Regions from separate parts of the Methylobacterium radiodurans genome, predicted to be linked through region 2. Evidence: predicted binding sites of a transcription regulator. Region 2 holds the regulator's gene; each other region holds the start of a gene.
The links. Region 2 encodes LexA, which represses DNA repair genes until DNA is damaged. Its sites were predicted from a motif close to TGTTCNNNNTGTGTTCNG; they were not measured.
Positions count from the first base shown of each region.

Region 1: the regulator LexA is predicted to act here: its motif matches at 8,598-8,615, upstream of DK427_RS03290 (DUF3072 domain-containing protein).
Region 3: the regulator LexA is predicted to act here: its motif matches at 5,119-5,136, upstream of uvrA (excinuclease ABC subunit UvrA).

Region 1 covers NZ_CP029551.1:740,281-750,116, forward strand. The annotation lists gene DK427_RS03245 (hypothetical protein) at 1-598, shown strand, start outside; gene DK427_RS03250 (hypothetical protein) at 714-1,685, opposite strand; gene DK427_RS03255 (alpha-ketoglutarate-dependent dioxygenase AlkB) at 1,922-2,596, opposite strand; gene DK427_RS03260 (2,3-bisphosphoglycerate-dependent phosphoglycerate mutase) at 2,617-3,249, opposite strand; gene dapB (4-hydroxy-tetrahydrodipicolinate reductase) at 3,356-4,153, opposite strand; gene DK427_RS03270 (ABC transporter permease) at 4,277-5,986, shown strand; gene DK427_RS03275 (response regulator) at 5,983-6,690, opposite strand; gene DK427_RS03280 (MarR family winged helix-turn-helix transcriptional regulator) at 6,690-7,337, opposite strand; gene DK427_RS03285 (branched-chain amino acid aminotransferase) at 7,544-8,431, shown strand; gene DK427_RS03290 (DUF3072 domain-containing protein) at 8,628-8,885, shown strand; gene DK427_RS03295 (SiaB family protein kinase) at 9,149-9,703, shown strand; gene DK427_RS03300 (DUF1987 domain-containing protein) at 9,714-9,836, shown strand, end outside.
Region 2 covers NZ_CP029551.1:1,269,424-1,279,259, forward strand. The annotation lists gene DK427_RS05625 (ComEC/Rec2 family competence protein) at 1-1,709, shown strand, start outside; gene lexA (transcriptional repressor LexA) at 1,716-2,441, opposite strand; gene DK427_RS05635 (molybdopterin molybdotransferase MoeA) at 2,559-3,788, opposite strand; gene moaC (cyclic pyranopterin monophosphate synthase MoaC) at 3,785-4,264, opposite strand; gene trpC (indole-3-glycerol phosphate synthase TrpC) at 4,273-5,121, opposite strand; gene trpD (anthranilate phosphoribosyltransferase) at 5,131-6,144, opposite strand; gene DK427_RS05655 (anthranilate synthase component II) at 6,180-6,818, opposite strand; gene rnr (ribonuclease R) at 6,899-9,214, opposite strand; gene DK427_RS05665 (hypothetical protein) at 9,361-9,699, opposite strand; gene DK427_RS05670 (NADPH-dependent FMN reductase) at 9,762-9,836, opposite strand, start outside.
Region 3 covers NZ_CP029551.1:4,805,708-4,815,543, forward strand. The annotation lists gene DK427_RS22600 (Crp/Fnr family transcriptional regulator) at 1-354, shown strand, start outside; gene DK427_RS22605 (PAS domain-containing sensor histidine kinase) at 476-2,785, shown strand; gene DK427_RS22610 (methyl-accepting chemotaxis protein) at 2,829-4,862, opposite strand; gene uvrA (excinuclease ABC subunit UvrA) at 5,276-8,407, shown strand; gene DK427_RS22620 (transporter) at 8,915-9,836, shown strand, end outside.

The sequences.
Region 1 (9,836 bases), 530 kb from region 2:
GCCGATGCGCGGCCTGGGCTTCGGGGCCCTCTGTATGGATTATATCGGGGGGTCCTGCCTCGACGCGGCCGAGCGCTGGACGCGCCCGGATCCCGTGACCGGTGCGAGCACCCTCGATCTCGCCCGTGTGACGCGGGTCACGGCGCAGGCGGGTGCGCGTGCCGAGGCCTTCGCGGCCGTGGCCGGCCCGGGCTGGACCCACCGATCCGTCGAGAGCGGGATCCTGTTCGAGCGGATGCTGCCAGGCCTGCCCGGCACGCTGTCGCGCCTGCCCGAAGGGTCGGAGATCAGGACGGCGGCGGAGGATGTGCGGGAGGCGCGCTACGGGCTGGCCGGCTCGGGCGGCCGCATCGTATGGGCGCGGGCCTGGTACCCGGGCTACGAGGCCGTGTGGAACGGGCAGCCGCTCACCGTCGAGATCGTCAACGCGATCCTGCCGTCCGTGGTGATTCCGGCAGGGAGCGGCGACCTGGTGCTCCGCTATCGGCCGCGTGGCCTCGGCCTCGGCCTCGCGCTGGCCGCACTCGCCCTCGCGGCGATCGCAGCGACCGCGTTCTGGAGGTCGTGGCCGCGCCGGACGACCCGCCGGACACCGTGACGGCTGCCAAGCCCTCGGCGGATAGGAGAGGGCCGTTGCTCCGGATGCCCGGGGCAGGTGACGGCAAACCGGAGGTCGCCGGCACGCGCCGCGGATGTCCCCTCGACGCGTCCCGCTACTTGATCTGCACGCTGTCGACGACTTGGCGGAACTTCGCCAGCGTGTCGTCCCGCTGGTCGTCCCGCACGATGCCGACCGCGCGCAGGTACCCGTCCGGAGCGAAGCGGATGGTCTGGGCCACCACGATGGGCTTGTTCGAGGGGACATCGACGGCGCGGGCCACGATCTCGTGCCAGTCCACGCCGTTGCGGCGGTAGCTCTGGGCGCGCTCGATGACGAAGTCCTTCATGGTCTGGTTCGCGTAGAGCGCGCTGCGGGCGAAGCCGTCGCGCTGCTCCGCCGTCGGCGGCTGCTGGACCGCCTGGGCGAGCACCAGGATCGGCTGCTCCATGCTCGTCATCTGGTCCTTCGGGCCCTCGGTCAGCAGCACCGAGTTGCCGGCCAGCACGCGCACCGGGCGGAACCCGGCGGGATCGTTGATGCGGAAGGGCAGCGCGTCGACCTGCTGGGCGAGCGTCAGGGCTGGGCGGATCGTCACGTTGGTGATCAGCGCCCGCAGGCTCGCCTCGGTCTCCGCGTCCGGCAGCGCCTGGGCGACGATCATGCCCGTCACGCTCGGATCGCCGACGAGGAGCAGGAGCTTGCGGACGGTGGGGCCCTCCGTGCCCGGGGTGCTCGGCTGCTCGCCGGTGAACAGCATCCCTTCCGCCTCGCCGATCTTCATCGGCTCGCGCTTCTCCACGGCGAAGCCCTGCGCGAGGAGGTTGGCGTCGGTGAAGTTCGTGACGAGTTCCGCGAAGGCGCTCGGGGGCAGCTCCACCACCGTGAGCGTGGCGCCGCCCTCGCGCCGCTCGAACCCGGTGAAGCGGCGCGAGGGCACCATGTCGGCGGGCGGCTGGAAGCCGAAGCGGGAGCCCGCCGGGTAGACGACGTCGGCCGCGCGGGCCGGAAGGCTCCCCGGCGGCGCCGACAGCGCCAGAACGAGCCCGACGACCCCCAGATTCTGCGTGATATGCCGCAAGCGCATCGGAACCTGACTCTTCGGATCGGGCCTCGCTGAACGAGCGCCCTCGTCGTAGTGCGTCGGTCCCTGGCCGGCCGCTGTCAAGCGGCGGCCCCCGGGCTGCGACCATGATGGCGCCGACGAGCCGCGGTGCGCCCGGTCCGACACCGGCGCCGGTGGAGAAGACCGCAAGATCCCGGGCGATGGCGCGTCCGGGGAGACGGGCGCGATGATCCCGCCGGTTCTCGGCAGCGCTACGGTCACGGCTTCGCGGCTACCGGACCGGCAACAGGCGGGCTCACCCGCCGGGCGGTGAGGTTGAGGCGCCAGCCCGCCGGCAGTTCCGGTAGGGCCGGCTCGCCGGGGTCGAGCAGGTCGCCCGCGGCGAGGACGCGGTCGATCCCGTGGAAGATCAGCCGCGAGGGGCCGCCGATCACGAGCGCGTCGCCGGCTCGCAGCCGGATCGAGCGGGACGGATCCGTGCGCTTCAGGCCGCCGTAGCGGAACAGGGCGGGCGCACCGAGCGAGAGCGAGAGCACGGGTGCCGTGAGGTCCCGCTCGTCCCGGTCCTGGTGCAGGCCCATCCGGGCCTCCGGACCGTAGAGGTTGATCAGGCAGGCCTCGGGCGGTGCCGCGTAGCCGGCGAGCGCCGCCCAGGCCCGCAGCACGGTGGGCGGCAGCGGCGGCCAGGGTGCCCCGGTCTCCGGGTGCTGCGGCTGGTAGCGGTAGCCGGCCGCGTCCGAGACCCAGCCGAGCGGCCCGGCATTCGTCATGCGCACCGAGAAGGGCTTGCCGGTGCGCGGCATCCGGGGCGTGTAGGCGGGCGCCGCGGCGAGCACCGCCGCGACCTCCGCCTGCAGCGCCGCGCGCGAAGCCGCGTCGAGCCAGCCGGGGTGGTGGACCAGCCCCGGCGCCAGCGCGATCCCCGGCTCCATCCCTCTGCCCGGGTGCCCGCTCAGACGTCGATGTCCCGCTCCAGCACCGACTTGGCGGCGACCGTGGTGTCCGAGGCCAGCCGGTAGACCAGCGGCACGCCGGTAGCGATCTCGAGCCCCGCGATGGTCTGGGTCGTCATATGGTCGAGCACCATCACGAGGGCGCGCAGCGAGTTGCCGTGGGCGGCCACCAGCACCCGGTCGCCCGCCATCACGCGGGGCAGGATGCGTTCGATGTAGAAGGGCAGCACGCGGGCGGCCGTGTCCTTCAGGCTCTCGCCGCCGGGCGGCGGCACGTCGTAGGAGCGGCGCCAGAGATGGACCTGCTCGGCCCCCCAGCGCTCGCGCGCGTCGTCCTTGTTGAGGCCCGACAACTCGCCGTAGTCGCGCTCGTTCAGCGCCTGCGAGCGGATCACCTCGATGTCGCTGACGCCCATCTCCTCCAGCATCAGCGCGCAGGTGCGCTGCGCCCGGCCGAGGTCGGAGGTGAAGGCGACGTCGAAGCCGTAGCCCTCGCTCTTCAGCCAGCGGCCGGCCTTGCGGGCCTCCTCGACGCCGAGGGCGGTGAGGTCCGGGTTGCGCCAGCCCGTGAACAGGTTCTTGAGGTTCCACTCGCTCTGGCCGTGCCGAGCGAGGACGAGCAGGCGCTCCATCGATCCGTATCCTTCGTGCCGCCGGTCCGTCCGGCTTCGCTGCGGCGCTCCTAGCAGAGCCGGGGCCGCCGACCCAAGCGGAGGCGGGGTGCGGCCACGGCCCGGCTTACAGCCCCAGCACGTCTGTCATCGTGTAGAGGCCCGGCGGCTTCGGATGGGCCCAGAGCGCCGCCTTCACGGCGCCGCTGGCGAATAGCGCCCGGTCCTCCGCGTGGTGGCTGATGGTGATGCGCTCGGAGGGGCCGGCGAAGACCACGCTGTGGTCGCCCACCACGCTGCCGCCGCGAAGCGTCGCGAAGCCGATGTCGCCCGGCCGGCGCGGGCCGGTATGGCCGTCGCGGGTCGAGACGCGCACCTCCGCGAGGTCCACGCCGCGGCCCGCGGCCGCCGCCTCGCCGAGCAGAAGCGCGGTGCCCGAGGGCGCATCGACCTTGTGGCGGTGGTGCATCTCGGCGATCTCGATGTCGAATTCCTCGCCGAGCGAGGCCGCGACCCGGCGCACCAGCTCGGCCACGAGGTTGACGCCGAGCGACATGTTGCCCGAGCGCACGATGCGGGCGTGGAAGGCGGCCGCCCGCAGGGCCGCCAGATCCTCCTCGGAGAGCCCCGTGGTGCCCACCACGTGGACGATGCGGGCCTGCGCGGCGAGCTCGGCGTAGAACACGGTGGCGGCGGGCGCCGTGAAGTCGAGGACGCCGTCGGTGGCTGCGAAGGCGGCCAGCGGATCGTCGGTGACCGGGACGCCGAGCGGCGGCAGGCCGGCGAGCGTGCCCGCATCCTGGCCCAGCACGTCGGCGCCCTCGCGCTCGATCGCGCCCGAGAGGGTGCAGCCCTCTGCCTGGGCCACGGCCCGCACCAGCATCCGCCCCATGCGCCCGCCGGCGCCGACCACAACGAGCCGCATGTCGTTTCCCTCAGAACCGGAGCCGGGTTACAGGCTCGCTCCCGGGCTGCCAAGGCGAGCGATCATGTCGAGCCGTCGCGCCGGGGCCCGGGAGGAAGGATGGCGGTGCCGTCGAATGCTGGGATGATCGCAGCCGAGCCCGTCGTCCGCCCCCTGCCCCGGCGCCCCGGCACCCTCCGGGCACGCGCCTCCGCCCTGCTCCTCGGCCTGGCCGCCCTAGCGGTCGCGACCCTGGTGCTGAGCCCGGTCGTCTCGCTGGCCCACGCCGCGCTCCAGGGCACGGGCGAGCTGTGGCCGCATCTCTGGGCCTACGTGCTGCCCCAGGCCCTGTGGCAGACGGGCGCCCTCCTCCTCGGCGTCGGGCTCGTGGTGACGGTGGTCGGCACCGGCGCCGCCTGGCTGGTTGCGGCCTACGAGTTCCCGGGCCGGCGCCTCCTCGAGATCGGCCTGCTGCTGCCGCTCGCGGTGCCGACCTACATCGTGGCCTACGCCTATCTCGACCTCCTGCACCCGCTGGGGCCGGTGCAATCCACCCTGCGCGATCTGCTGGGCCTGACGCGCCCGCGCGACCTGCCCTTCCCGGAGATCCGCTCGTTGCCGGGCTGCATCCTGCTCCTGGGCTTCGTGCTCTACCCCTACGTCTACCTGCCGACCCGCGCGCTGTTCCGGATGCAGGCGGCCAATCTCATGGAGGCGGCGCGCACGCTCGGCGGGCGCCCCGCCACCACGTTCCGCCGGGTCGCCCTGCCGCTCGCCCGGCCGGCGATCGCGCTGGGCACGAGCCTCGCCCTGATGGAGGCGCTGAACGACATCGGCGCGGCCGAGTTCCTGGGCGTGCGGACGCTCACCGTGCAGGTCTACGCCACCTGGATCAACCGCTCGGACCTCGCGGGCGCGGCGCAGATCGCGCTGGTGATGCTGGCCCTGGTGCTGGTGCTGGTCGCGGCCGAGCGGCGCGCCCGCCGGGGCCGGAGCTTCGCGACCGCGGCGCAGCGGCCCCGCCGGATGGCCCGCCTGCCGCTCTCGCGGCGCGCGGGTCTGGCCGCACTCGGGCTCGGCCTCCTGCCGGTGGCCTGCGGCTTCCTGATCCCGGCGGGCTTCCTCGGCTACGGTGCCGCCGCGCGCGTCCTGCGCACCGGGATCCCCGCGCGGCTGGCCGGCGAGATCGCCAGCACGGTGCTCTACGCGGGCGTCGCGACGCTGATCGCCGCAGCCATCGGCTTCCTGGTGGCGGCGAGCCCCCGGCTGCTGGCCCGCAAGAGCTGGGGGCCGGGCCTGATCCGGATCGCCGGGCTCGGCTACGCGCTGCCCGGCACCATCCTGGCGATCGGGCTGCTCGGGCCACTGGCGCTGGCGGACGGCGCCCTCGCGGATGCGGGACAGGCGCTGTTCGGCGCCGCCCCGGCCCTCGTCGGGCTCGGCACGGGGGGTGCCCTGGTCACCGCCTATCTGGTGCGCTTCCTCGGCATCGCGGTCGGCACCAGCGAGGCGGGTCTGGCGCGGCTGCCCGGCACCCTGCCGGACGCGAGCCGGCTCCTCGGGCGGGGCCCGCTCGGCACGCTCCGGCGGATCCAGCTGCCGCTCGCTTGGCCGGCGCTCCTCAGCGGGGCGCTCCTCGTCTTCGTCGATTGCGCCAAGGAATTGCCCGCGACCCTGCTGCTGCGCCCGCTCAACGTCGAGACCCTGGCAACCCACCTCTACGGCGAGGCGGCCCGGGGCACCTACGAGGACGGCACGGTCGCCGCGCTGCTGATCGTGCTGGTGGGATTGATCCCGGTGGCACTGATGCTGCGGGTGGATACGCGGGAGCGCAGAACCGACAGAGCCGGCTAATCGACGGCCAGCCTGTAGCCGACGCCCCGCACCGTCTGCAGCAGCAGGGGGTTGGCCGGATCGACCTCGATCTTCCGGCGCAGGCGGTTGATCTGCACGTCGACCGCCCGCTCGGCCACGGCGCCCACGCCGCCGGAGAGCTGCTCGCGCTCGACGTTGCCGCCGGCCGCCGCGGCCAGGATCGTCAGGAGTTCCCGCTCGCGCTCGGTGATGCGGATCACCTCCTCGCCGCGCCGCAGCTCGCCCCGGTCGGGCCGGAAGACGAAGGGGCCGAAGGTCACGGGCTCGGTGCCGTTCGCGGGGCGCGCCGCCTGCGAGCGGTTGATGATGTTGCTCAGTCGCAGCGTCAGCTCGCGCGGCTCGAAGGGCTTCGGCAGGTAGTCGTCGGCGCCGATCTCCAGCCCCATGACCCGGTCGTTGGTGTTGGAGCGGGCGGTCAGCATCAGGATCGGGACCCGCGAGGTCTCGCGCACGCTGCGGGCGTAGTCGAAGCCGTTCTCGCCCGGCATCATCACGTCGAGCACCATCGCGTCGAACAGCAGGCTCTGGGCCTTGGCCCGGGCCTCGGCCGCGCTCGCCGCGCTCGTCACGCGAAAACCCTGGTCGGCAAGATAGCGGGAGAGAAGCTCGCGCAGGCGCCGGTCGTCGTCGACGACGAGCACGTGCGGGGCGGATTCGGGCAGCTCGGCGCGCGCGGCTCCCATCAGGCGGCGTCCTGCCCGAGGATCTTCTCGTCCATCGGGTCGCCGGTCTCGCCGATGCCCTCGCCGATGCCCTCGCCGATGCCCTCGCCGATGCTTTGCTCGCCGACGCCTTGGCCGCGCCGGGCCATCAGGCGGCGCACCGCCGCGCGCTCGTCGGGCTCGATCATCGCGAGCAGGAAGGCTTCGGGCGACCCGCCGGCGCCGCCCGGCATGGCGAGCGCCCGGGCGAGGCGCCGGGCCTGCACCCGGGTCAGCTCGGCGGCGAGCGTCGCCCCGGAGCCGGAGCAGAACAGCAGGCGCTGGCGCCGGTCGCTCGTGCCGGTGCGCTGCACGATGTAGCCCTGCTCGATCAGGTCCTTGAGGACGCGGTTGAGGCTCTGCTTGGTGATGCGCAGGATGTCGAGGAGTTCGGCGATCGTCAGGCCCGGGTAGCGATCGACGAAGTGCAGCACCCGGTGATGCGCACGGCCGAAGCCGTACTCGGCCAGGATCCGGTCGGGGTCGCCGACGAAGTCGCGGTAGGCGAAGAACAGGAGTTCGATCAGGTCGTCGCTGCTGCAGGCCGTCTCGCGCGGGCTCGCCGCGGCGCCGGCCAGCTCCCCGGCGGCGTCCACGGTCCGGTCTGCGCGCGGCGGCTCGCGTGTCACGTCTCTGTCGATCCCGATATAAGTCAGTCTCGTTGACATATTTCAGCCCGGTTGGTACCCGTCAACCCTGCCCGGCCGGGCGATCCGGCCGGCGCGAGCCAGCCTCGCGGATTCGGCGCTTGACGGATCCGCCCCACCCGGCGCACCCCGCGTTCCGCCAGACATGCCCGGCCCTCCGGAGGGCCGCCACCAGGAAGACCCTGCCGATGTCCGTCATCCCGTTCGACCAGCGTGAAGGCACCATCTGGTTCGACGGCGCCATGGTGCCGTGGCGGGAGGCGAAGATCCATGTGCTGAGCCACGGTCTCCACTACGGTTCCTCGGTGTTCGAGGGCGAGCGGGCCTACGGCGGGCGGATCTTCAAGAGCCTGGAGCACACCAAGCGCCTGCACCGCTCGGCCGAACTCCTCGACTTCAAGATCCCGTTCTCGGTCGAGGAGATCGAGGCGGCCAAGCAGCTCGTCCTCAAGACCAGCGGCCTCAAGGACGCCTATCTGCGCCCCGTCGCGTGGCGTGGCTCGGAGATGATGGGCGTCTCGGCCCAGGGCAACACGATCCATCTCGCCATCGCGGCCTGGGAATGGCCGAGCTACTTCGACGCCGCCACCAAGATGAAGGGCATCCGCCTCGACATGGCGGAGTACCGCCGCCCCGATCCCCGCACGGCGCCCTGCGCCTCGAAGGCGGCGGGCCTCTACATGATCTGCACGATCTCGAAGCACCGGGCCGAGAACCGGGGCTACGCCGATGCGCTGATGCTCGACTTCGAGGGCAACGTCGCCGAGTGCACGGGCGCCAACGTCTTCTTCGTGAAGGACGGCGTGATCCACACGCCCACCGCCGACCGCTTCCTCAACGGCATCACGCGCCAGACCGTGATCGAGCTGGCCCGCCGCCGCGGCGTCGAGGTGGTCGAGCGCCGCATCGCGCCCGAGGAGATGGCGGACTTCTCCGAGTGCTTCATCACGGGCTCGGCCGCCGAGGTCACGCCGGTCTCCGAGATCGGGCCCTACCGCTTCACCCCGGCCGCCCTCACCAAGACGCTGATGGACGACTACCTCGCCGAGGTGCAGCCGAAGGCCGAGGCCGCCTGAGGGGCCGATCCCTTCACTCCCGCCGGCCCCGCGCGATCTTCCTCCCCCCTCCGCGGGGTAGGGAGCGCGTCGGGCATGGTCGACCTCGCCCTGGTGAGGGGCGGCTCGCAGCCATCCCCCGCCGTCTCGCGGCCGCCGGGAACCCCCAAACGCCGGTCGCGTTGATAGGAACATTTCAAGAACGAAAGGTTCCCTCATGGCCAAGGCCGCCGCGAAGAAAGCCGCCGACACGCACGACGCCAACCCCAAGACCGACCCGAAGGATGTCTCGAACCAGATCAAGGATCCGGACCAGTGGACGACCGGCGGCGAGCCGATGACCGGTGCGCAAGCCTCCTATCTCAAGACCTTGTCGGAGGAGGCCAAGGAGCCGGAAGCCTTCGACCCTGAGCTCGACAAGGCGGAAGCCTCGAAGCGCATCGACGCCCTGCGTAAGGAAGCCGGCCGCGCCTGAGACCATCCGGCGCTCGCGCGCCGGCCGGACGCGCGTCGGCCAGCGCGGGTGCGCCTTCCCGCTCCTTCCCGCTTGAAGCACAATCTTTGTGCACTCTGCTCTGATCATGGGCTTGCACGTTGCAATCGAAATCTTGGCCTAGACTTGCGCGTTACAACCTCAGGGACTGGGAGTAAGAATTCGTTGAGAGATCCGGGCTATGGATGGGAGCATGCCCGGTCGAGGGCCGCGCGCCATCGCGCGTCCCGCTCTCGGAGGTTCCCGTGCTCGCACACGATTTCCTGTCGTTCCACGAGGCCGCCAAGCGGAACGGGGTGATCCTGTCCTTCGGCGGCGACCTCTCCGAAAGCGTGCTGTTCTCGCTCGGCGAGGTGCTGAAGCTGCGCATGCGCCAGGAGGAGACCGATGCGGGCGTGGCCAAGCGCGTCTTCGCGATCTTCGTCGAGCAGGCCCAGAACGTGATCCGCTACTCCGCCGACCGCATCCAGCCCGAGGCCGAGCCGCGTCCCGGCCGGGTCAGCAGCGGCATGATCGTGGTCGGCACCGAGGGTGAGCGCTTCTTCGTGGTCTGCGGCAACGAGGTCGGCAACGCCGAGGTACCACGCCTGCGCGAGCGGCTCGACCACCTGTCGGGCCTCTCGGGGGACGCGCTGAAGCAGTTCTACCGGGAGAAGCTGCGGCAGGCGCCGGACGAGGGCAGCCTCGGCGGCAGCATCGGCCTGATCGAGATTGCCCGACGCTCCAGCGCCCCGGTCGAGTACGACTTCCAGGCGACCGGCGCCGACCGCAGCCTGTTCTGCCTCAAGGCCTATATCTGAGGCCCGCCCGATGACGCGCATCCAGATCGCCGCGACCGACCGCTCGCCCGAGGTCGATTTCGACCTCGCCGCCGGCCGCCTGTCGCTGCGCGGCGAATCCTATCCGGAGGATGCCGCCGCCTTCTACGGGCCG
Region 2 (9,836 bases):
CCGGCGACGCGATCGAGGCGACCGCGCGCCTGCTGCCTCCGCCGGAGGCCGCCCGGCCCGGCGGCTACGACTTCGCCCGCGACGCATGGTTTCGCGGCATCGGCGCGGTGGGCTCACTGACCGGCAAGATCGTGGTGCGCTCACCCGCCGAGGCGCCGGGCCTGTCCGCGCGTCTCACCGCCCTCGTGGACGCGGCGCGCAATGCCCTCACCCGGCGCATCGCCGAGGCGACCGGCGGACAGGCCGGTGCGGTCGCCGCCGCCCTCGTCACCGGCAAGCGCGGGCTGATCGCGCCCGCCACCAGCGAGACCCTGCGGGCGGCGGGGATCTACCACGTCGTCTCGATCTCCGGTCTCCACATGGTGCTGGCGGCGGGCGTGGTGTTCTGGCTGATCCGGGCGGGACTGGCGCTGGTGCCGCACCTCGCCCTGTTCTGGCCGATCAAGAAGATCGCGGCGGCCGTCGCGATGCTCGGCGTCACCGCCTACTGCGTCTTCTCCGGCTGGGACGTCGCGGCCGAGCGCGCGCTCGTGATGACGCTGATCATGCTGGGCGCGATCCTCGTGGACCGCCCGGCGCTCTCGATGCGCAACCTCGCGCTGGCGGCCCTCGTCGCGCTCGCCCGCGAGCCCGAGGCGCTCCTCGGCCCGAGCTTCCAGATGTCGTTCGGGGCGGTGGCCGGGCTGATCGCCTGCGCGCGGCTCGTCGGCGGCGGGCTGTTCCGGCAGGAGGGGGCGGGGCGGATCGGTCGGCTCTACGGCGCGGTGCTCGCCGCGGTGGTCGGCACGCTCGCCACGACCCTGGTGGCCCAGATCGCCACAGCCCCCTTCGCGACCTACCATTTCCAGACCGTGCAGCCCTTCGGGCTCCTCGGCAACGCGCTGACCCTGCCGCTGGTCTCGCTCGCGGTGATGCCGGCGGCCGTGCTCGGCATCCTGGCCTACCCCTTCGCCCTCGACCTGCCGGTCTGGTGGCTGATGGGGCAGGCGGTGCGGGGGATGCTGGCGATCTCCGGGTGGATCGAGGGATTCGGCGGCGCAACGCTCGTCGTGCCGGCCTTCGGCAGCGCGGCGCTCGGGCTCTTCGCCGCCGCGCTTCTGCTGGCGACGCTGCCGGCCTCGGGCCTGCGCTGGCTCGCGCTCCTGCCGGGCGCCTGCGGGCTCGCGCTCGCCGCCGCGCCGGAGCGCCACGACCTCTACGTCGACCGGCAGGGCGGCGGGGCGGCTCTGCGCGGCGCGGACGGTCGGCTGATCACCCTCGGGCGCCCCTCGGGCTTCGTGCTGGAGCAGTGGCTGAAGGCGGACGGTGACGGGCGCAAACCCGCGGATCTGGGCGGCGGCACCTGCGACCGGCTCGGCTGCGTCGGTCACCTCGCGGACGGGCGGGCGGTCGCCCTCGTGCGCGACCGGCGCGCCTTCGCCGAGGATTGCGCCCGCGCCGCGGTGATCGTCACGGGGCTCGGCGCGCCGCCCGGATGTGCCGCCACTGTCGTGATCGATCGGGCCTATCTCACCCGGTACGGGGCGACTGCGCTGCGGGTGATGCCGGACGGTACGCTCGTCCTCCTTCACGCCCGGGATCCCGCCCGGTCCGCGCCCTGGTCGCCGGTCGCCCGACCGCCGCCGCAAACAGAGAAGGCTCCGCAGCCGGCAGCCGCGGAGCCTTCCCGGGACGAGCCGCCCGGTGTGCCGGACGATTCCGAGCCGTAGCGCCGGTCAGTAGCGGCGCACGAGGCTGACCAGCCGGCCCTGGATCTGCACCCGGTCGGGGCCGAGCACGCGGGTCTCGTAGGCCGGGTTGGCGGCCTCAAGCGCGATCGATGAGCCGCGCTTGCGCAGCCGCTTGAGCGTCGCCTCCTCGTCGTCGATCAGCGCCACGATGATGTCGCCGGTGTTGGCCGTGTCCTGCTTGCGGATCACCACGAGGTCGCCGTCGAGGATGCCGGCCTCGACCATCGAGTCGCCGCGCACCTCCAGGGCGTAGTGCTCGCCGCCCGCCAGGAAGTCCGGCGACAGGGTGATGGCCGAGCTCTGGTTCTGGATCGCCGAGATCGGCGTACCGGCGGCGATCCGGCCCATGACCGGGATCGAGACGGCGCGGCCCTGCTCGTCGGTGAACTGGGTCGTGGTGGGCCGGGGCGGCACCGCCTTGGCCCGGCCACCCTCGACCACGCTCGGGGTGAAGCGGCGCGGCTCGGGCGCGGCGGCGGCGGTCGCCGGTCCGAGGCTCTCGGGCAGGCGGATCACCTCGATGGCGCGCGCCCGGTTCGGCAGGCGGCGCAGGAAGCCGCGCTCCTCCAGGGCCGTGATCAGCCGGTGGATGCCCGACTTCGACTTGAGGTCGAGCGCGTCCTTCATCTCGTCGAAGGAGGGCGGCACGCCGCTCTCGCGCATCCGCTGCTGGATGAAGCGCAGGAGATCCAGCTGTTTACGCGTCAGCATCGGGCGGCACTCGCATTCGGGACAGGCAGAATCGCGGCTTCGGAAACAAACCACGAACACGTTAAACGTTCCGCAAGTGTTCCGCAAGCGGGTGCTCCGAAAGCGCCCGCACGCGCGTCAGATCAGCCGGCGGTCGAGACGTATGATGCGGCAGGGATCGCCCGCCCGCGCGGGTGGGGCGTGCGGCTCGCGGATCAGCAGGGCCTCGGCCTGGCCGAGCACCGCGAGCATCGAGGAATCCTGGCGCCGCTCCGGCGTCGCCTCCGGCAGGCGGTCGGACGCGGTGCGCAGGGTCGCCCGCATGTAGTCCTGGCGGCCGTCATTGGCCTCGAGGTCGCGGCCGAGGGTCGCCGGCTCGCTGCGGTCCTCGCCCGCACGCGGGTCGCCGAGCAGGGCGCGGACCGCCGGCAGGACGAAGAGCAGCCCGCAGACGATCGAGGAGACCGGGTTGCCGGGCAGCCCGATCACCAGCATGGGCCCGAGCCGGCCGTGCATCAGCGGCTTGCCGGGGCGGAGCGCCACGCGCCAGAAGCCGAGTTCCAGGCCCTCCCTGGCCAGCGCCGCCTGGACGAGGTCGTGGTCGCCGACCGAGGCGCCGCCGAGCGTCACCAGGAGGTCGGCCCGGGCCTCGCGCGCGCGCCGGAAGGCGTCCTCAAGGGCGGCGTGGTCGTCGCGCACGACGCCGAGGTCGATCGCCTCGCCGCCGGCCTCTCCGACGAGGGCGGAGAGCGCGAAGGTGTTCGAGGCGACGATCTGGTCCCAGGCCGGCGGCTCGCCCGGCAGGACCAGCTCATCGCCGGTCGCCAGGATCGCGACGCGGGGACGGCGCCGCATGCCGAGAACCGGGTGCCCGGCGGCGGCGGCGAGCGCGATGCGGCGCGCGTCGAGGGTCTCGCCCGCCCGCAGGAGCGTGTCGCCGGCCGAGAAGTCGAGCCCGGCGCGGCGGACGAAGCGGTCGGGCACGACCGGCTCCAGCACGCGCACCCGGTCATCCTGGGCCTCGGCGTTCTCCTGGATCAGGATCGCGTCCGCCTCCTCCGGCACGGGAGCACCGGTGAAGATCCGCACGGCCTCGCCGGCCCCGAGCGCGCCGCGGAAGCCGTGGCCCGCGGCGCTTGTGCCGACGCACCGCAGGAACGCGCCGGCCCGGTCGGCGTCGGCGCTCCGCACCGCGTAGCCGTCCATGGCGGAGGCACGGAAGGGGGGCTGCGTGCGGGAGGCGGCCACGTCGGCCGCGAGCGTGCGGCCGACGGCCTGGCCGAGCGGAACATCCTCGGCCTCGACCGGTCCGGGCACGCTCGCCAGGATCCGGGCGAGCGCCTCCGCGACCGGGATCGGGCCGCTCACGCCTCGGCCCTGTAGGCGCCCGAGCGGCCGCCGTCCTTCGCCATGAGCCGCACGCCCTCGATGCGCATGCCGCGATCGACCGCCTTCACCATATCGTAGACGGTGAGGCAGGCGACCGAGACGGCGGTCAGCGCCTCCATCTCGACGCCGGTCGGGCCCTGCACTCGCACCTCCGCGGTCACGCGGAGGCCCGGCAGGTCATCGTCGATCGCGCAGTCGACCCGCACCTTGGAGAGGAGCAGCGGGTGGCAGAGCGGGATCAACTCGTGGGTGCGCTTCGAGGCCATGATGCCGGCGAGCCGTGCCGTGCCGATCACGTCGCCCTTCTTGGCGTCGCCCTCGCGGATCAGCGCCAGAGTCTCGGGCCGCATCACCACGCAGCCCTCGGCGGTCGCCGTGCGGTCGGTCGCGGCCTTCTCGGTGACGTCGACCATGTTGGCCGCGCCGCTGGCGTCGAGATGGGTGAGCCCGCTCATGCCCTCCCTCACGCCTTGTCGCCGAAGAGCAGCGCGCGGGTCGCGGCGGTCACGTTGGCCTGCCGCATCAGGCTCTCGCCGACCAGCACCGTGTCGAGTCCGTGCTCGCGCAGGCGCAGCACGTCGGCGTGGGTGGAGATACCGCTCTCGGCCACCGCGATGCGATCCTGCGGGATGCCCGGCGCGAGGCGGATCGCGGTCTCGAACGAGACTTCGAAGGTCTTCAGGTTGCGGTTGTTCACGCCGATCATGGCGGCGCCGAGCGGGATTGCGCGGGCCAGTTCCGCCTCGTCGTGCACCTCGACCAGCGCGTCCATGCCGAGATCGTCCGCGGTCTCGACCAGCGCCGCGGCCTCCTCGTCCTCCAGGCAGGCCATGATGACGAGGATGCAGTCGGCGCCCCAGGCGCGGGCCTCGTAGACTTGGTAGGGCTCGAACAGGAAGTCCTTGCGCAGAACCGGCAGGGCGCAGGCCTCCCGCGCCTCGGTCAGGTACTCGGGCCTGCCCTGGAACGAGGGCTCGTCGGTGAGAACCGACAGGCAGGTGGCGCCCCCGGCCGCGTAGGCCCTGGCGAGCGCGGCCGGCTCGAAATCGGCCCGGATCAGACCCTTCGAGGGCGAGGCCTTCTTCACCTCGGCGATGAGCGCCGGGCGGCCTTGCCCGACATGCGCCCGGATCGCCGCCGCGAAGCCGCGGGGCGGCTCGGCCTTGGCGACGCGGGCTTCGAGCTTGGAGAGCGGCACGCGCAGCTTCGCCTCGGCGATCTCGCGGCGCTTGTAGGCCTCGATGCGCGCGAGCACGCTCGGGCGCTCGGGCGCCTCCGCGACGGCGGTCTCGGTGGGGAGGGCGGAGGACATCGGTGCTCCTCAGGCGTTCGAGACCGCGACGAGGCGGGCGAGCGTTGCGCGGGCCGCTCCCGAATCGATCGCATCCTGCGCCCGCACGACGCCCGCTTCCAGGGTGTCGGCCGCGCCTGCGACCACGAGGGCGGCGCCCGCATTGAGAACCGCGATGTCGCGATAGGCGTTGCGCGCGCCGTCGAGCACCTCGGCCAGCGCCCGGGCGTTGTGCTCGGGGTCGCCCCCGCGCAGGGCCTCGATCGGGTGCAGCGGCAGGCCGACCGCCCGCGGGTCGATGGTGAAGCGGGAGACCCGGCCCTCCTCCAGCGCGACGACCGCGGTCGGGCCCGTCACGGTGATCTCGTCGAGACCGTCCGAGCCGTGCACGGTCCAGACCCGGCGGCTGCCGAGCTCGGCCAGCACGCGGGTCAGCGGCTCGGCCCATTCCGCCTGCGAGACGCCGAAGAGCTGGTGCTCGACCCCGGCCGGGTTGGAGAGGGGCCCGAGCAGGTTGAAGATCGTGCGCACCGGCAATTCCGCCCGCACGGGCGCCACGTGCCGCATGGCGCCGTGATGCGCCTGGGCGAACATGAAGCAGAGCCCGGCATCCGCGAGGCAGCGGCTCAGCGCATCGGGCGACAGCCCGAGCTTCACGCCGAGCGCCGCCAGCACGTCGGCCGCGCCCGAGCGCGAGGTGGCGGCGCGGTTGCCGTGCTTGGCCACCGGCACGCCGCAGGCGGCGGTGACGATCGCGGCCAGCGTCGAGACGTTGTAGCTGCCCGAATGGTCGCCCCCGGTGCCGACGACGTCGATCGCGCCCGGCACCCCCGCCACCCGCACCATGCGGGCACGCATCGCCTCGACGGCGCCGACGATCTCGTTCGGGCTCTCGCCGCGGATCTTCAGGGCGATCAGGAAGGCGCCGGCCTGGACGGGCGTGACCTCGCCCGAGAGCAGGTCGTCGAAGGCGGCGCGGGCCTCGGCGCGGTCGAGCGCGAGGCCGCCCGCGACCTTCGCCAGATGGGGCTTGAACGAATCCATGCGCGCGGGGTGCTGTGCGGCCTCAGTCGCGGGCGTCAATGCACGCCGGAACCGCGCTTGTCACGCTCCGCGTGGCGGGACTCGCGCCGCTCGGCGTTCCAGGCGGCGGCGATGTCGAGGAAGTTGCTGAGCATTCGGCTGCCGTGGTGCGACAGCACGCTCTCGGGGTGGAACTGCACCGCGTGGACCGGCAGGTCCCGGTGCTCCAGGCCCATGATCAGCCCGTCTGCCTCCGCGGTCACGCCGAGCGTGTCGGGAAGCTTCGCGCGCTCCACCACCAGCGAGTGGTAGCGCGTGGCGTCGAAGCTGTCGTTGAGGCCGCGGAAGATGCCCGTCGCACCGTGCCGGATGGTCGAGACCTTGCCGTGCATGGGCGTGGGTGCGCGCACCACCTCCCCGCCGAAGGCCTGCCCGATCGCCTGCAGCCCGAGGCAGACGCCGAAGATCGGGATCTCGCTGCTCAGTTGCTTCACCGCGTCGAGGCAGATGCCCGCCTCGTTCGGCGTGCAGGGCCCGGGCGAGAGCACCAGCGCGTCCGGCGCCCGCGCGCGGATCTCCTCGACCGTGACCTGATCGTTGCGCACCACGTCGACCGCGCCGCAGAGCGGGCCGATCAGGTGGACGAGATTCCAGGTGAAGGAATCGTAGTTGTCGATGACGAGGACGTTGGCCATGGCCGGCGGCTTTCCGGAAACTCCCCGCCGATGTGGCCGGTGCGCGGCGCCGGGTCAACGGGTGTGGGGTAATGGGACCCCTACCGGCGCGAGCCGCGGTGGCGGTTGCCGGTGGTGCGGATGCCCGCGGGCCGTCCGGGCGGGTTCGGCTTGAACGGGCGCCCGGCCGAGGCCTTCGCTCCCTTGCTCCCCGGCCGCTTGGCGCCGGAGCGGGCGCGGCCCTCGGACAAGAGCTCGAAGCGCAAGGCGCCCGCGCTCGGCGCGGCCTCGACGAGGCGCACCTCCACCCGGTCGCCGAGCCGGAAAGTCTCGCCGGTGCGCTCGCCGACGAGTGCGTGGCGGCCCTCCTCGTGGCGGTAGTAGTCCGCGCCGATGGTCGAGACCGGCACGAAGCCGTCCGCGCCCGTCTCGTCGAGCTTGATGAACAGGCCCGAGCGCGTCACCCCGGAGATCTGCCCCGCGAAGGTCGCGCCGACCCGGTCGACGAGGTGGTTGGCGATGAGCCGGTCGATGGTCTCGCGCTCGGCCGCCATGGCGCGGCGCTCGGCCGCCGAGATCTGCTCGCCGATCCGGTCGAGTTCCGGCACCGAGACGTCGGCGGGTAGGCCGTCCTTGCCGAGCCCGCAGGCGGTGATCAGCGCCCGGTGCACGATGAGGTCGGCGTAGCGTCGGATCGGCGAGGTGAAGTGGGCGTAGCGGCGGAGGTTCAGCCCGAAATGCCCGAGATTCTCCGCGGCGTAGACCGCCTGCGCCTGCGAGCGCAGGATCACCTCGTTGAGGAAGACGCCGTGCTCGCTCTCGGCCGCCGTCGCCAGGATCCGGTTGAATAGGGCGGGGCGCAGAGCACCCTCCTTCGGCAGCTTGATGCCGACCGAGGCCAGCACCTCACCCAAGGCCCGCATCTTCTCCAGGGCCGGCTCGTCGTGCACGCGGTAGATCAGGGGCTGGCGCGCCTGCTCCAGGGTCTCGGCGGCGGCGACGTTCGCCTGGATCATGAACTCCTCGATCAGCCGGTGGGCGTCGAGGCGCTCCGGCACGACCACCCGGTCGACACGGCCGTCGGCGCCGATCAGCACCTTGCGCTCGGGCAGGTCGAGGGCGAGCGGCCCTCGCCGGTCGCGGGCGGTCTTCAGGGCCGCGTAGGCCGCCCAGAGCGGGCGCAGCGCCGCGTCGAGGAGCGGCTCGGTCGCCGCGTCCGGGCGCCCGTCGATCGCGGCCTGCGCCTGCGCGTAGGCGAGCTTGGCACGCGAGCGCATCATCACCCGGTGGAAGCTGTGGCGGCGCTTCTCGCCCTCCGCCGTGACGATCATCCGCACCGCGATGGCAGGCCGCTTCTCGCCCTCGCGCAGCGAGCAGAGGTCGTTCGAGATGCGCTCCGGCAGCATCGGTACGACCCGGTCGGGGAAATAGACCGAGTTGCCGCGCTCCAGTGCCTCGCGGTCGAGGCTGGAGCCCGGGCGCACGTAGGCGGCGACGTCCGCGATCGCGACCGTGAGGATGAAGCCGCCCGGATTGCCGGGATCCGGATCGGCCTCGGCCATCACGGCGTCGTCGTGGTCCTTGGCGTCGGGCGGGTCGATGGTCAGCAGCGGCCGGTCGCACCAGTCCTCGCGGCCGCGCAGCGTGGCGGGTTTCGCGGCGTCGGCCTCGGCCAGCGTGTTCTCGTGGAAGACGTGCGGGATGTTGTGCAGGTGCAGCGCGATCAGGCTCACCGCCTTCTCGGAGCCGAGCGAGCCCAGCCGCTCGCGCACCCGGCCCCGCGGCAGGCCGAAACGCGTCTCGCGCTCCAGGGCGACGCTGACGAGGTCGCCGTCGCGCGCCTCGCCCTCCTCGCCGGGCGGGATCAGGATCTCGCGGCCCTGGCCGCGCTTCTCCACGGGCTCGATCCGGCCCCCTTGAGCGCCGGCCCGGTACACGCCGATGATCTCGGCCCTGTTCTTGCCGATCACCTTGATGACGCGGCCGGTGTAGCGGCCCTCGGCCTCGCCGTCCGGCTCGACGCGCAGCAGCGCCCGGTCGCCGATGCCGGGCGCCGGCCGCTTGTCCCGGCGCCCGCCCTTCACCGGCATCAGCACGATGGTCGGGGCCTTGCCCTCGCCGGTCCACTCGACCGGGCTCGCCACGAAGTCGCCGTGGCGGTCGCGGGAGCGGATGTCGCAGAGCACCACGGGGGGCAGCCGCCCGGCCTTGGCGAGGCCGCCGCGCGAGCGGGAGATCTGCCCCTCGTCCTCGATCTCCTTGAGGATGCGCTTGAGGCCGATCTTGTCGGCGCCCTTCAGGCCGAAGGCCTGGGCGATCTCGCGCTTGCCGACCTTGTCCTTGGACTCGGCGATGAAGGCGAGGATCTGCTCGCGGGTGGGCAGGGGGGTGGGTGTCGCGGTCGCGCGCTTGGCCAAAGAGACGGGCTCGCTGCGCCGCCTCGGCGGGCGGCGCCGGTTTGAGTTCGGGGCCGGAATCGAGGAGCCGGCAGACCTCAAGATGGTGTCGCGGGCGGTTCCCGGCAATGTCGAGGCGGGTGTCCTCAACAACTCAGCCCGCCGATTCAGCCCGTTGCGGCGCGCTCCGCGATGCGCTCGACGGCGGCATCGACGTCGAAGCTCTCGGCCAGGATCTCGTCGAGCGTGAACGGGCATTGTCGCGGCAGGGTCAGGCTGACCCGGCCCTCCTCCGGCTGAAGCTCAGGCGCCTCGGCGGCCTGGACCGCGAGCGTCCAGGCACCGTCCATGCGCAGACCTCCGGGATCCGGAGGATCGGCCGCCAGCACCGTGAGCGCGGCCCGGGCGCTCTCCCGGTACTGCAGGCTCCTCCCGTCGTCCGAGACCAGCGCCGCCTTGATCAGCTCGGCCAGGGCGTCCCGCACCCGCTCCACGCTCGCGTTCATGTCCGTCCCGTGAGTGTCCCAGGTCCGGGACGTGGCAAGGGCGATGCCAGAGGGGAGGGCCCTCAGTAGGGCGTGCCCGTCCGGCGCTGCGCCCGCAGGGCCTCGGCGTACCAAGTCAGCTCGTCGAGGAAGCGGTT
Region 3 (9,836 bases), 2.0 Mb from region 2:
AGCCGCTACGGCGACTGCCTGCTCGCCCAGGTCCTACAATCCGTCGCCTGCAACGCCCTGCATCCGATCGAGCAGCGCTGCCTGCGCTGGCTCCTCACCCTCCAGGACCGGCTCGGTACCGACGAGTTGCCGGTCACGCACGAGGTGCTGGCCGCGATGCTCGGCGTGCAGCGCACATACCTGACCCGGGTGCTCAGTGCGCTGCAGGCACAGGGGCTGATCCGGGTGGGGCGCGGGCGCATCCAGGTGCTCGGCCGCCCCGAGATGGAGGCCGGCGCCTGCGAGTGCCACGCGGTGGTGCGCCAGCACTACGAGGCGGTGCTTGGGGGAATCCTGCCGGGTTTCGCGCGCTGACGGTGATGCCGCGTCCGCGAACCCGCCCCTTGACCGGACGGTTGCGCCCGTTAAGGCATCGCGGCCAGTCCGGCTCCCGCGACATCGCGCGGGACGAGGACCCGCCGTCCCGACCGGACCGATGACCGACCGCCCAGCCGACGATGCCCGCGAGACCGGGCGCCTCGACAGCCCGGACCCGCGCCTCGTGCGCCTGGGCGAGAGCGCGCTCCTCATGCGCCTCGCCCTCGATGCCGGCGATATCGGGATCTGGGCCTATGATCCCGTGGCGGACCGGCTCGAATGGGACGGGCGGACCCGCGCCCTGTTCGGACTCGGCCCGGACGAGCCGCCGAGCCACGCGGGCACCTTCCTGCCGCTCCTGCATCCGCAGGACCGCGACGCCGTGGACGCCGCGTTCCGGCAGGCTCTGCGACCGGACGGGCCGGGCCTGCTCGACGTCGAGTGCCGCGTCCGCCCCCCGGGCGCCGGAGGGTCGGAGGACGTGCAGCGCTGGCTGGCGGTCCGGGGCCGGCACGTGGTCGCGGGCGGCCGCACGACCCAAATCGTCGGCACGGTGCGCGACATCTCCCGCCGCATGCGGGCCGCGCGCGCCGAGGAGGCTGTGCGCGAGCGCTACCGGCTCGTCACCCGCGCCACCAACGACGCGATCTGGGACTGGAATCTCGCTACCGACGTGGTCGAGTGGAACGAGGCGCTGACCAGCGCCTACGGCTGGGAGCCGCACCGGGTCGAGCCGACCGGCGCCTGGTGGCTCGCCCAGATCCACCCGGCCGACCGCGACCGGGTGGAGGAGGACATCCGCGCCGTGATCGCCGGGAGCGCCGCCGAGTGGCGCCACGAGTACCGCTTCCGGCGCGGGGACGGGTCCTGCGCGGAGGTGCTCGACCGCGGCTACATGGTCCGGGACGCCGAGGGGCGCCCGCTGCGCATCATCGGCGCGATGCTCGACGTGACCGAGCGCAACCGGAGCGAGGCGCAGTTCCGCGCGATCTTCGAGGGCGCCAATCTCGGCATCGTCCAGCTCGATCCCCGCAGCCTCACGGTGCTGCGGGTCAACCCGAAGCTCTGCGCGCTCTGGGGGGCGCCCGCCGAGGCGATCGTCGGCCGCTCCGTCGCGGTCTGGACCCCTGAGGAGGATGCCGAGGCCCGGGACCGGCTGCATCGCCGCCTCGCCGGGGGCGAGATCCTGCAGGAGACCCTGGAGAAGCGCTACCGGCGGGCGGACGGGCGGATCATCTGGGCGCGGGTCAACCTCGTCTCGCAGGTGTTCGGCGACGATATCCTGACCACCGCGATGATTGAGGACATCACGCAGGAGCGCCTGGACGCGGCGCGCCGGCAGGCGCTGGTCGAGATCGGCGATGCCCTGCGCGCGGCGCGCGGGCGCGGGGCTGTGCTGGCGGCGGCGGTCTCGGTGATCGGTCGGGCCCTTCAGGCGCGCTGGGCCGGCTTCAGCAGCCTCGACGGGGCGGCGGGCCTCGCGCCGGCCGAGGCGCTCTGGCACCGGCCGGGGGAGGCCCACCCCGGGGTCCTCGGCGCCGGGCTCCGCTGCCCCGCCGCCGTCGCGCTCCTGCGCGTGGGCGCGCGCCTCGCGGTGGCCGACATCGCGCACGATCCGCGGGTGGCGGACGACGCGCCGGCCTTCGCGGCGCTCGGCACCCGCGCGGCGATCCTGGTGCCGGTGGGCGCGCACGGGCGTGTCGTCAGCGTGCTCGGCGTCCATGAGGCGGCGCCCCGCACCTGGACGCCCGACGAGATCGACTTCGTGCGCGAGGTTGCCGAGCGCGTCCGCGACGGGCTCGGCCGCATGCAGGCCGAGGACCAGCAATCCCTGCGCAACCGGGAGCTCAGCCACCGGCTCAAGAACACCCTGGCGATGGTGCAGGCCATCGTCTCGCAGACCCTGCGCGACGTGCAGGATCTCGAGGTGGCCAAGGAGGCCCTGGCCGCCCGCCTCGTCGCGCTCGGTAAGGCGCACGACATCCTGCTCACGGGCGATTCCGAGGGTGCCGCGATGGCGGCGGTGATCGCGGGCGCGCTCGCGCTCCACGATGACGGTCGGCCCGGACGTTTCGCGCTGAGCGGGCCGCCGGTGGCGGTCGGGCCGCGGGCCGCCCTGTCGCTCGCGCTGATGATCCACGAGCTCGCCACCAACGCGGCGAAGTACGGCGCCCTGTCCCTGCCCGACGGCCGGATCGCGGTCGCGTGGTCGGTCGTGCCGGACGGGGCGGACGCAACCGTCAATCTCGCCTGGACGGAGCGGGGCGGACCGCCCGTCGTTCCACCCGCGCATCGCGGTTTCGGCTCGCGGCTGATCGAGCGGGGGCTCGCCGGCGCGGTCGGCGGCGCGGTGAGCCTCGACTACGCGCCCGAGGGGCTGGCCTGCCGGGTCGCCGCCCCCCTCAGCGGCTTCCAGGCCGCCGAGTAGGCGCGCGCCGACCTCGGACCTTATCGGACTTCTGAAGAACGGCTCAGGCCGCCCGCACGGTCGCCAGAAACCCGCCGACCGCTGCCCGCAGGTCGCTCGCCTGCCGGGAGAGTTCGGCGGAGGCGGCGAGCACCTGGGCCGAGCCTGCGCTCGCGGTCGCCGCCGTCTCGCTGACGCCGGCGATATGGGAGGAGACGGTGCGGCTCCCCTGCGAGGCCTGCGCGGTGGTGCGGGCGATCTCGACGGTCGCGGCCCCCTGCTCCTCGACGGCCGCCGCGATGTCGCCGCCGATCCGCGAGAGGCGATGAATGACCCCGTTGATGCCGCCGATCGCCGCGACCGAGGCGTCCGTGGAACTGGTGATCTCCGAGACCTTCGCGCCGATCTCGGCGGTCGCCCGCGCGGTCTGGCCCGCGAGGTTCTTCACCTCGGCCGCCACCACCGCGAAGCCGCGACCGGCCTCGCCCGCGCGCGCCGCCTCGATCGTCGCGTTGAGCGCCAGCAGGTTGGTCTGGTCGGCGATCTCCGAGATCAGGCCGACGATCTGGCCGATGCTGCCCGCGGCGTGCGCGAGGCGCTGGACCTCGCCGGACATCGCGGCGGCGTCGCGCTCGGCCTCGGCCGAGAGGCCCGCCGAGGTGGAGGCCTGGGCGGCGATCTCGCGCACGGAGGCGGACAGCTCCTCGGTCGCGGCCGCGACGGTGTCGGCCGACAGCGCCGCCTCCTGCGAGGCGCTGGCGACCTGGCGGCTCAGCGCGGTTGTCTCCTGAGCGGCCTGCGCCATCGCGGTGGCGGCGGTCTGCAACTGGCCCGCGGCCTCCGACACGGCCCCGACGATGCCGCCGACCTGTGCCTCGAAGCCGTCGGCGATGTCGAGCACGGCCCGCCGCTGCGCCGCCGCGGTCTCCGCCGCGCTCCGCTCCCGCTCCGCTCGGTGGGCGCGGCCCTCGGCCACGCTCGCTCGGAACGCCTCGGCGGCCAGCGAGAGGGCGCGGACCTCGCGCGGGCCGCCCTGCGGGATCGTCACGTCCTCCTCGCCGCGCCCGATCGCGCCGAGCACCGTCGCCATCCGGGTCAGCGGCCGGGCGATGGCGCTGCCGAGGCCGAGCGCGAGCCCGGCGGAGAGCGCTAGGGTGGCGAGCCCGGCTGCGAGCCAGAGGGCGAGCGCCTGGTCGGCCCCGGCCCGGATCGCGTCCGCTGCCGCGACGAGTTCGGCGCTCAGGCGGTCCTCGACGCCCTTGAGCCCGTCGATGCGCTGCGTCGACAGACCGAACCAGTGCGGCGCGTCGCGGAAGGCCAGGGCCTCGCCCGGCGCCGTGTCGAGGGCGAGCCGGCGCAGGCGCACCACCTCGCGCGCCGGCGCGGTCGCCTCCACGGCGTCGAGGAGGGCCGCCTGCTCGGGCGTCGCGCCGGCCCGGAACTGGGCCTCGGCCCCCGTCTGGCCGGCGCCGAGCGCGGCGAGGCGCACCAGCCCCGCCTGGTCGAGCCGCCCGGCCGCGAAGGCGGCGGAGGCCGCCGCCCGCTCCTGGCCGGCATTCTCCTTGAGGATGAGGAAGGCCGCGTAGGCCGCCGCGCGGCCGGCGATGCTCGCCTCGCTCACGAGGCCCGCCATCCCGCGCACGATCCCGAGCCCCTCGCTGATCGCACCGGTGTAGAAGGCGACGGCCTGCGGCGGGGAGAGCCCGAGCCCGTCCACGCTCCGCCGATGGGCCGCGATCCCGCCGAGCGATTGCGCGAAGCGCGCGCCCCGCCCGCCGAGGATCGGGTCGTTCGCCGCCTCGGCGAGCCCGGTCAGGGCCGCGTCGGTCCGCGCGCGCTGGGCGGCGAGTTCCGCGCCGAACTGCGCGCCCTTCGAGCCGACGAACAGGCTGGACGCACCCCGCTCCCGCTGCGCCTCGTGCACGAAGGCGCTGATGCGGGTCGCGAGCCCGGCCAGATCCGCGATCCGCGCCATCTCGGTCCGCTGCTCCGCCCGCTCGGACACCGTGATCGCCGTCACAGCCCCGAAGGCGAGGCAGGGCGCGAGCGCCACCGCGACGATGCGCCCGCGCAGAGACGCCAGAAAACCCCCAGTCATGGCCCTTTCGCCTTTTTTCGCTTTCCTCTTTCGCTAAGCTCTGCAGCTTCCGGCATGAAGGAATCCTTGCAGCGGTGGGTGATGCTCAACTTAAGTGCATCTTGCATCCCGTTTGGTCCAATCCATCGCATATCCAATCTCGCGTCCGATGATTCTGCGGCTATACGTGCGCTCCCATTACAGCTTGGCCGGTCCCTGGCGTCGAAGCGGGGCGGCATCTGTCCCCTGCCCACGATCCCGTGCGCGGGATTGTGGCTGTACCCTTTTCGTTCTAAGGAGGCCCGACGATTCGGCTGAGGCTTGCGCGTCGCCCCGCCTTGTCACCGGCGCGGCGCGTCCGACATGAGCGGCAGGGCGCAGGCCGCCCCGCCCGAACGCCGCCGCACGAAGACGCCCCGAAAGACCGCCCGCCCATGGCCAAAGCCAACGTCGCCGCGAAGAACTCGGCCGGCAAGTCCGGTACCAGCAAGTCCGGCGCCGGCAAGGTGACCCGCAAGGCGGGCAGTGCCGCGGCCGAGACGGCCGACGCGATCAAAACGGCTACAAAGGCGGCTACGAAGGCGCGGGTCGCAGCGCCGGCCTCCAGGGTGGCCGAGGCCGAGGACCGGTTCGACCGGCTGTTCGAGGGCGCCGCACCCGGCGATCGGCGCGTAATCGCGGTGCGCGGCGCGCGCGAGCACAATCTCAAGAACGTCGACCTGACGATCCCGCGTGACAAGCTGGTGGTGTTCACGGGCCTGTCCGGCTCCGGCAAGTCGTCGCTGGCCTTCGACACGATCTATGCCGAGGGGCAGCGCCGCTACGTCGAGTCGCTCTCGGCCTACGCGCGCCAGTTCCTGGAGATGATGGCCAAGCCCGATGTCGATCAGATCGACGGTCTCTCGCCGGCCATCTCCATCGAGCAGAAGACCACCTCGAAGAACCCGCGCTCGACGGTCGGCACCGTCACGGAGATCTACGACTACATGCGCCTGCTCTGGGCGCGGGTCGGCATTCCCTACTCGCCGGCCACCGGCCTGCCGATCGAGAGCCAGACGGTCAGCCAGATGGTCGATCGCGTCCTGGCCCTGCCGGAGAAGACTCGGCTCTACCTGCTGGCGCCCGTGGTGCGCGGGCGCAAGGGGGAGTACCGCAAGGAGATCGCCGAGTACCAGAAGAAGGGCTTCCAGCGCCTGCGCATCGACGGCGAGTACTACGCCATCGACGACGTGCCCAAGCTCGACAAGAAGCTGAAGCACGATATCGACGTCGTGGTGGACCGGATCGTGGTGCGCGACGATATCGGCTCGCGGCTCGCCGAGTCGTTCGAGACGGCGCTGGATCTCGCCGACGGCATCGCCGACATCGAGTTCGCCGACGCGCCCGAGGGCGAGGCGCCACGCAAGATCACCTTCTCGTCGCGCTTCGCCTGTCCGGTCTCCGGCTTCACGATTCCCGAGATCGAGCCCCGGCTGTTCTCGTTCAACAACCCGTTCGGCGCCTGCCCGACCTGCGGCGGCATCGGGCACGAGATGCGCATCGACCCCGAACTCGTGATCTCGGACGGGGCGCTGAGCCTGAAGCGCGGCGCGGTCGCGCCCTGGGCGAAGTCCACCTCGCCCTATTACGGCCAGACGCTCGACGCGCTCGCCAAGCATTTCGGCTTCAAGACCACGACCCCCTGGGACGAGTTGGCGGCCTCGGCCCGCGCCGTGGTCCTCTACGGCACGGGCGAGCAGGCGGTGCGCTTCGCCTACGACGACGGCACGCGCGCCTACGGGGTCACGAAGCCCTTCGAGGGCGTGATCCCCAACCTCGAGCGCCGCTACAAGGAGACCGACAGCGACGCCGCCCGCGAGGAGATCGGCCGCTTCATGAGCGAGACGCCCTGCGCGGCCTGCGCCGGCAAGCGTCTGAAGCCCGAGGCGCTCGCGGTGAAGATCGACATGCAGGACATCGCCGCGGTGACGGCGCTCTCGGTCTCGGACGCGCATCGCTGGTTCTCAGACCTGCCCAAGAAGCTCACCGCGAAGCAGAACGAGATCGCCGTCCGCATCCTGAAGGAGATCCGCGACCGCCTGACCTTCCTGGTCGATGTCGGTCTCGAATACCTGACGCTCGCGCGCGGCTCCGGCTCGCTGTCGGGTGGCGAGAGCCAGCGCATCCGCCTCGCCTCGCAGATCGGCTCGGGGCTGACCGGCGTGCTCTACGTGCTGGACGAGCCCTCGATCGGCCTGCACCAGCGCGACAACGAGCGCTTGCTCGGCACGCTGAAGCGCCTGCGCGATCTCGGCAACTCGGTGATCGTGGTCGAGCACGACGAGGACGCGATCCTGCAGGCCGACTACGTGGTCGATGTCGGCCCGGGCGCCGGCATCCACGGCGGACGCATCATCGCGCAGGGCACGCCGCAGGAGGTGCTGGCGCACCCCGATTCACTGACCGCCAAATACCTGACCGGCGCGCTCTCGGTGCGCACGCCCGCCACGCGCCGGAAGGGCCGCAAGGGCAAGCTCGCCCTCTACGGCGCGCGCGGCAACAATCTGCGGGACGTCGACGTCGAGATCCCGCTCGGCACCTTCACCTGCATCACGGGCGTCTCGGGCGGCGGCAAGTCGACCCTCATCATCGACACGCTCTACAAGGCGGTGGCGAAGAAGCTGAACGGCGCCCTGGAGCACCCGGCCCCCTACGGGCGGCTGGAGGGGCTGGAACACCTCGACAAGGTCATCGACATCGACCAGTCGCCGATCGGGCGCACGCCGCGCTCGAACCCCGCCACCTATATCGGCGCCTTCACGCCGATCCGCGATTGGTTCGCTGGCCTGCCCGAGGCCAAGGCCCGCGGCTACCAGGCCGGGCGCTTCTCCTTCAACGTGAAGGGCGGGCGCTGCGAGGCCTGCTCGGGCGACGGCGTGATCAAGATCGAGATGCACTTCCTGCCCGACGTCTACGTCACCTGCGACGTCTGCAAGGGCAAGCGCTACGACCGCGAGACGCTGGAGGTGAAGTACCGCGAGCGCTCCATCTCCGACGTCCTCGACATGACGGTCGAGGAGGCGGCCGAGCTGTTCAAGGCGGTGCCCTCGATCCGCGACAAGATGGAGACCCTGAAGCGCGTCGGCCTGCACTACGTCCGGGTCGGCCAGCAGGCGACGACGCTGTCCGGCGGCGAGGCGCAGCGCGTGAAGCTCTCCAAGGAGCTCTCGAAGCGCGCCACGGGACGAACACTCTATATCCTGGACGAGCCGACCACGGGCCTGCACTTCCACGACGTGGCCAAGCTGATGGAGGTGCTCCACGAACTCGTGAACCAGGGCAACACCGTCGTGGTGATCGAGCACAACCTGGAGGTCATCAAGACGGCTGACTGGGTGATCGACATGGGGCCCGAGGGCGGCAGCGGCGGCGGACAGGTCGTCGCCCAGGGCACGCCCGAGCAGATCGCCCGGGTAGGCGGCAGCCATACCGGCCGGTTCCTGCGCGAGGTGCTGGAGCGCCGCCCGCTCGCGGCCAAGGTGCCGGAGCGCCAGCCGCCCGCGGCGCGGCGCGACGCGGCCGAGTAGCAGACTCGCGCCTCCCGCGGGGGGGTGATTCTCCGGGCTGCCGGCTCGATTCGGAGCGGCGCGCGGACTGTCCGCGTGCCGAAGCGGCACGAACCTGCTCCACGAGCGGGCAGCGCCCGCTCCCGCACCGGGGCGGCGGTGGCGACCCTCCCGGCCTTCCTTGCCGGATTCTCCCGGGCGGCCGCCCCGCGCAACAGCTTGACCATTCTGAGTTATTTTGCCGGGTCGTCCGCCGCGGCGGTGGCAGATCAGACAAGAACAGGTCCTTCGGCGCTGCGGCAGGAATGCGGCTTTTGCGCAACGCTGCGAGCGCTTCTGCCCGCCGGGCAGGCATTCCACTGTCCTTCCGAGGCTTCGTGTAGAATAGTCCCAATCGTTGAGACTTGGGGTGGCGCCGTAAGGGGGCACCCGGCACCGGGCGATTCGGGGGCTGCACGGCAGCGGACCGGAACCGAAGTGCCGGGGCTGCGGGACGGAGGCCAGGGATCCTTGGGAAGGAACGATAACATGATGAAGAAGTGGCTCGCAGCCGGCGCGCTCGCGCTCACGGCCGGCGCGACGGCGACGCCGGCGCTCGCTCAGACGACCACGGTGCCCGGTGAGCAGGTCGGCCTCGCGGCCGCCGCGCCGCTCCCGGAGGGTATCTACGCGATCAACACCTTCACCTACCGCCGTCCTGATGCGCCCTCCTCGGCGCTGTCCGGCTCCGCCGACACGGCGGTCAACATCCCGCTGCTGGTCTGGTCGACCCCCTGGCGTCCGCTCGATGCGAACCTCCGGTTCCTCGTCGCCGCGCCGACGGTCTTCGCCTTCACGCGCAACCCGGCCGGCGTCGCCAACCGCGACATCTCGATCAACGTCGGCACCTTCGTGTCCGCCCAGCTGGCTTGGGACCTCGGCGGCGGCTTCAGCACCGCCCTGCTCGGCGGCGTGTACCTGAACGACCTGAACGGCGACCGCGGCTCGCTCTGCAACCCCGCTGCTCTGACCCCCCTCTGCACCCCGGTGCTGCCGCAGCTCTCGTCGAACACCTACCGCTTCGGCGTCGCCGGCAGCTACACCGCCGACGGCTGGAACATCACCGCCAACCTGACGGCCAACATCTACGACTCGCCCGGCCGCTTCCCCGGCCGCGTCGGCGGCCTGATCGGCCCGATCAACATCTCCGACGCGCTGAACATCGACCTCACCGCGACGAAGAAGTTCGGCAAGCTCGAGATCGGCGCCGTCGGTTACGGCACGTTCAACTTCGACATCGGCCCGCTGTCGGCCGCTGCCGGCAACCGCGGCCGGTTCGCCCTCGGCGGCCTCATCGGCTACGATTTCGGACCCTTCACCGCCCAGCTCTACGTCGCCCGCGACGTCGCCACCGGCGCCCGCTACCTGGACGCCCTCGGCCGGACCCGCGACAACTACTCGACCGACGGCT